2 regions of the Thermoanaerobacterium sp. R66 genome follow, and region 2 is predicted to be linked to the other one. Evidence: a T-box and tRNA genes for the amino acid it is inferred to sense, from the RefSeq annotation. Region 2 holds a T-box; the other holds one or more tRNA genes.
The links. A T-box is a leader RNA that pairs with one kind of tRNA and senses whether it is charged. The one in region 2 lies ahead of ileS (isoleucine--tRNA ligase), so its partner is inferred to be a tRNA-Ile.

Region 1: it encodes a tRNA-Ile, which carries the amino acid that the T-box ahead of ileS (isoleucine--tRNA ligase) is inferred to sense. The anticodon was not compared.

Annotation. Positions count from the first base shown of each region.
Region 1 covers NZ_JAEUWW010000001.1:2,443,058-2,446,335, forward strand. The annotation lists rRNA gene JJQ93_RS12290 (23S ribosomal RNA) at 1-814, shown strand, start outside; rRNA gene rrf (5S ribosomal RNA) at 869-977, shown strand; tRNA gene JJQ93_RS12300 (tRNA-Asn) at 985-1,059, shown strand; tRNA gene JJQ93_RS12305 (tRNA-Glu) at 1,066-1,140, shown strand; tRNA gene JJQ93_RS12310 (tRNA-Ile) at 1,149-1,224, shown strand; tRNA gene JJQ93_RS12315 (tRNA-Asp) at 1,243-1,316, shown strand; tRNA gene JJQ93_RS12320 (tRNA-Phe) at 1,342-1,414, shown strand; gene JJQ93_RS12325 (hypothetical protein) at 2,161-3,278, shown strand, end outside.
Region 2 covers NZ_JAEUWW010000001.1:601,326-604,603, reverse strand. The annotation lists gene ileS (isoleucine--tRNA ligase) at 1-1,344, opposite strand, end outside; T-box leader at 1,400-1,609, opposite strand; gene JJQ93_RS02835 (TM1266 family iron-only hydrogenase system putative regulator) at 1,657-1,902, opposite strand; gene JJQ93_RS02830 (DivIVA domain-containing protein) at 1,892-2,380, opposite strand; gene JJQ93_RS02825 (YlmH family RNA-binding protein) at 2,408-3,151, opposite strand; gene JJQ93_RS02820 (YggT family protein) at 3,164-3,278, opposite strand, start outside.

The DNA.
Region 1 (3,278 bases), 1.8 Mb from region 2:
GGGCGCCAGCCTATATGGAGCCGACGTTGGGATACCACCCTGATATTACCGAAATTCTAACATAGGAGCCGTAAACCGGCATATGGACACTGACAGGCGGGCAGTTTGACTGGGGCGGTCGCCTCCTAAAAAGTAACGGAGGCGTCCAAAGGTTACCTCAGCGCGGAAGGAAATCGCGCGAAAGAGTGCAAAGGCAGAAGGTAGCCTAACTGCGAGAAAGACAATTCGAGCAGGGACGAAAGTCGGGCTTAGTGATCCGGCGGTAGAGAATGGGATTGCCGTCGCTCAACGGATAAAAGCTACCCTGGGGATAACAGGCTGATCTCCCCCAAGAGTCCACATCGACGGGGAGGTTTGGCACCTCGATGTCGGCTCATCGCATCCTGGGGCTGAAGTAGGTCCCAAGGGTTGGGCTGTTCGCCCATTAAAGCGGTACGCGAGCTGGGTTCAGAACGTCGTGAGACAGTTCGGTCCCTATCCGTCGCGGGCGCAGGAAATTTGAGAGGATCTGCCCTTAGTACGAGAGGACCGGGGTGGACAAACCGATGGTGTACCAGTTGCGTAGCCGTACGCACAGCTGGGTAGCCAAGTTTGGAAGGGATAAACGCTGAAAGCATCTAAGCGTGAAACCCACCTCAAGATAAGATTTCCCATCTGGCACTCAACTATACTTGCTGAAAGAAGAAAAGATTACAGTAGGTAGAGTTGAGTGCCAGAGTAAGACACCTTGAAGAAGACGAGGTAGATAGGCCGGAGGTGTAAGAGTAGAAATACTTTAAGCTGACCGGTACTAATAAGTCGAGGACTTGACCAAAAGAAGCATTGTGCAGTATTCAAAGTTCATTTAGAAGAAAATGAACGAAAGATTTCCGGTGGCAATAGCGGAGGTTAAAAACCCGTTCCCATACCGAACACGGAAGTGAAGCCCTCCAGCGCCGATGGTACTGATTACTCGGGAGAGTAGGTCGCTGCCGGATAATATATTCCTCAGTAGCTCAATGGTGGAGCAACCGGCTGTTAACCGGTAGGTTGTAGGTTCGAGCCCTACCTGAGGAGCCAATACGTGGCCCCGTGGTCAAGTGGTTAAGACATCGCCCTTTCACGGCGGTAACATGGGTTCGAATCCCGTCGGGGTCACCATAAATTGAGGGCCTTTAGCTCAGTTGGTAGAGCGGTCGGCTCATAACCGATTGGTCCGGGGTTCGAGTCCCTGAAGGCCCACCATAAGTTAATAGATATTGCGGCCCAATAGCTCAGTTGGTTAGAGCGCCAGCCTGTCACGCTGGAGGTCGAGGGTTCGAGCCCCTTTTGGGTCGTCATTATTATACATAATTTTAATACGCCTCGATAGCTCAGTCGGTAGAGCAAGGGACTGAAAATCCCTGTGTCAGTGGTTCGATTCCACTTCGAGGCATTAGTAAAAAAAGAGTTTCAGCATAAATACTGAAGCTCTTTTTTTTGCAACTAACATTAGCATATTTAAAGAATGAAATTCTTTATAAAGGATTTTTTGTTTTTTCAATCTTTTATATCAAATACAGATTATTTTTATTCGCATTTTCTTATTTCTTTCTTTGAGTTACAAATTCATTTATGAAGCTTGTTGCTAATGATTTCTTAGTTTCGCAAATATTTCGCATACAAAAAGGGCATCGATAAAATCTCGATACCCTTAAATCCTACAAAATCCAGAGCTGGCAAAGGGACTTGAACCCTTGACCTGTTGATTACGAATCCGAAAATTGTCATATTTTGCGATTGTTTTTGATATTACTTAAGTGTCTTCAAGACGTATTACAACTGGATTTTAAGCACTTGTAATATTTTGTTAAATTACTTGAAATTTATTAAGTTTTTTTAAGTTTAAGCACTTTTTAAGCACTAAAAATTGATTGTACCCGTATTAGGTATACGAAAAATAGATGTTTGATCTAGCTATGTGTACAAAAATTCACAGAGCATATTGAAGTTAGTAAAACTTAAGGTTTTTAAACTATTTAATAATGTTTTATAACCTTGAAATGTAAATATATGCTATAATATGTATTGAAATAGTTTAAGATATAAAAAAAAATAATCCTTGCAAGGTCAAGGATCATGTCTAAACACCATAAACATTATATCCTAACCTTGCAGGGGAAGCAAGGGGGATAATATATTATGATAGAGCCACTTTATAGGAGAAATGATGATGTAGAGAAAAATACTCCCACAGTTACATCTTATTACAGATACAAAGCTATATTGCAATTTTTATATAATATTGAAATATTAGCACCAGAAGCAATTGATGATTTATACCCAATTGCCAAATTACTTGATGAAGAGGTTGCAAAAAATAAGGAAGCTATATTAGAAAAAGTAAAAAACAAAAAAAAATTATTTAAACATTTAAAGAGATTGCAACAATTAAACGAAGAAGATTTTAAAAAGTTTTTTGATAATTCAATACATAATAAAGAGGTTTTGCTTGAAAAGAAAATATTATCTAGTAAAAAAATATTTAATGATTACACCGTATATAGCATGTATTATATTTTACTTATGAATGATACGACTAGACCGGCAATGTATAAATTTGCTGAAAGTTTATATCATTGGGTAGAAAAATATAATTTAAATAATGTTAATAGTTTTTATGCAGATGTAGCCATATTAGCTATATTAAAAACTATTGGCGTTAAATATGGTTATAGAATTATTGATGAAGTTTGTTATGAAATAAATATTCCCATTGAAATTATTAAAAAGAGAGAAAATACAAACTATATAAGCTTGTCAAGAGGGTTAGTGTTTGATGACTGTTATTCAGATTATAAAAAACTAGGATTAGTTGATATGGATGAAATATATCCATTTGTATTTATACCGGATATTTCTTTTAAAGATAATACAAACTTTTATAAACTTTTTTATATATCAAACAGGTATGATTTTTTAATAAATAGATTAAAAAAATATGTTACGCAAAGCCAGACAATGGAAACTTATTTTAGTAAAATATTACAAGATTTTATAAAAGATAATGATAAAACAAAGAAAAAATTAAATGTAGCAATGAAACCACAGATGGCTTGGGATCCAAGAAAAGAAACATGGGATAAATTTGAAGAAAAGATTGATGAATTATATACACAATATAAAGAAATATATAAAAAAGAAATAGAAGATTTTTTTAAAGATAATGACTTTGTTCCCGGCAAAGAAAAAGATGAGGATAGTCATTTTGAATGGTTTGTTAGATACCAAGTGCAAGGTTGGTCGAAAGAAAAAATAGC
Region 2 (3,278 bases):
GTTTGTAATCCTATCTTCGCCCCACTCAGGAATCCAATTTACTTCTTTTATCGCATCAAGCGCTTCATTTCTAAAGCCATCTACAGATGCAAACCACTGCTCTGTGGCGCGGAATATAACAGGATTTTTGCATCTCCAGCAATGAGGATACGAGTGCGTGAAAGTCTTTGAAGCCAATAAAGCATTGGCTTTCTCAAGATCCTCTTTTATGACCTTATTTGCATCAGAGTAAAATAGTCCATTGTATTTTCCTGCTTTTTCAGTAAATCGACCTTTATCATCAACAGGATTCAAAACATCAAGTCCATATTTTTGACCAACTACAAAGTCCTCCTCACCATGTCCAGGTGCTGTGTGCACACATCCTGTACCTGCCTCTTGCGTTACATGATCGCCTAATATTATAAGCGATGTCCTGTCAAAAAGAGGATGCTTAGCCTTCATTCCTTCCAGTTCTGAGCCTTTAAAAGTAGCAATTATTTCATGGTTTGAAAGTCCTGTCTCTTTTTCAATGCTGTCAAGCATATCTTTTGCCATTATGTAAATTTCATTTCCGTACTTTGCTAAAGCATAGTCAAAATCTGGGTTCAAGCAAATTGCAAGATTAGCAGGAATTGTCCAAGTCGTTGTAGTCCATATTACAAAGTACAAATTGCTTAAATCATCAACAATGCCTTTAAATTTACCAAGGTCATCTACAACTCTGAATTTAACGTAGATCGAATCAGATTTTTCATCAGAATACTCTATTTCTGCTTCTGCCAATGCAGTCTCACAATCTGTACACCAATATACAGGCTTAAGTCCTTTATATATATATCCCTTCTTTGCCATCTCCCCAAATACTTCTATCTGCTTTGCCTCGTATTCTGGTTTCAGCGTCAAATATGGATTTTGCCAATCTCCTCTTACACCTAATCTAATAAATTGCGCTTTTTGCTTTTCAATTTGCGAAAAAGCAAAATCACGGCACACCCTTCTAAATTCTACTGGACCTACATCATTTCTCTTTATCCCTAACGTCTTAATCGCCTGCTGTTCTATTGGCAAGCCATGAGTATCCCAACCTGGCACATATGGTGATTCATATCCCCTCATGGTCTTATATTTAACCACCATGTCCTTCAAAACTTTGTTCATGGCAGTACCAAGGTGTATATTGCCATTTGCGTATGGAGGACCATCATGAAGAATGAACTTTTCTTTGCCCTTGTTTTTATCTAATGATTTGTGGTATATGTCCATGTTCTCCCATTTCTTTAATATTTCTGGCTCTCTCATCGGCAAATTCGCCTTCATTGGAAAATCAGTCTTTGGCAGATTTAATGTTTTGTTGTAATCCATAAACATACCTCCTATTTCAAATTGCGTAATGCAGAAAAAATAAAAACCTCTCATCCAAAGGGACGAGAAGTCGCGGTACCACCCTAATTATTAAGGCTCAATGCCTTAATCACTCATGAGATAACGGGGTTTTCCCGGCTTAGCTTACTAAATTTCAGCCAGCAGCTTCGAGGTGATATATGACAAACTAACTTATTGGCTTTCACCCACCGCCAACTCTCTTAAAAGTTTTGTTTGCATAAATTGTCCTCTTCATCGCTTTTTTTCGCATTTTAAATAATTATACAATATGTAAAAAAAGACGTCAACATCTTACGTTGTAATGGCAGACCTTACTTTTACACCTTCAATGCTGCCAAGCTTGCCAGTTAAAGCACCGATGTCATCCGTCGTACCGTCGACAATCAACGATATTATTGACACATTTCTTTCCTTATATGGAATGCCCATTCTGCCCACTATGATATCGGCATACTCGCTTAAAATGTGATTAACTTTTTCAGACGCCAACTCTCTATTTTGGACTAAGATCCCGATTACAGCAAGTCTATTCCTCATCATTTCTCACATCGTTCTCATCATCAAAAAATTCTCTATCGTCTATAGACAATATAGCTTCAAGCTCTCCTTCAAGGAGTGTTTTGAATTTAGCCTTAAATACATTCAATTTTTTCCTTTGATTTTCAAGCTCTGCTCTAATTCTTACTACTTCTTGATTGGCTTTCTGCATTATTTTTTCTGCTTCTTGCTGTGCTTGCTGTATTATCAAATCAGCTTCTTTCTTGGCATTTAACTTTAAATCTTCAGCCGACTTTTGAGCGACCACCAGCGTATTATTTAGCGTTTTTTCTATATCAGTATAATTCTGCAACTTATCATTTAATATATTTACTCTGTCCTTTAGATCGGAGTTTTCTTTGTACAATAGTTCATAGTCTTCCATAACTTTGTCTAAAAACTCATCAACTTCATTTTCATTGTAACCTCTAAATGAACGCTTAAACTCCTTATTGTGTATGTCCATAGGTGTTAACATGCCAATCCACTCCTTGTCATCTTATTGTTATTTGTATTTTAAAATATGAACATATACCCTGCCTTTTCTCGATGTACCTAAAATTTCTTGGAGCTTGATCCTTCCATAACCTCTTAAAGACATGATGTCACCTTCTTTTACTTCAAATGAAGGCGATATATTTGTCTCCCAATTCACTTCAGTAAGTCCAGCTTTTATCAATTCCGAAGCCTTTGTCCTGGATATTTTAAATCCCGACGCGATTATGCTATCAAGCCTTACAGATGCAACAGTTGTTTTAATGTCCTCGTACTCTATTACAGGCTCTATAACCTCATCTAAGTCAATTGAACTAACAATAACCTTCTCTCGACCTATCTTTTTCAAATTCATCAAAACATAATCAGCTATGTCACTATGCACTATTACATCGCAGATTTCTTGTCTTTTAATTATATCACCAATTTTTTCTCTTTTTATACCTAGACCTAACAGTGAACCTAATACATCTCTATGTGACAACTTTGTTAAGTCACCATCTATCCTTATCCCCTTTATTACATCAAAATGTTCACCATCGGAAATCGTAAGATACAACGGATATATACAGGCTATTTTTCTCTCAGCCTCTTTAAATCCACCATCAAATCTACAATCTATATCGTCATATTTGTCAATCAACTTTAGCAGTATCTTCTGATCTCTCATGCTTAGAAAATCTGTAAATCTATCATGCCTATTTTTCTGTACCCAATTTATCATATCATTAAGTCTTGCAATGCTGTATTCCATTCCTTCACCCTTTTATATTAATGAAATTAAGCTTATTAATATTGGTCTTATCACATATTGGATAGCCAACATAGCAAGGATAGGCGAAAAATCTATCATCATATTTCTTCCAATAGATGACTTAAAT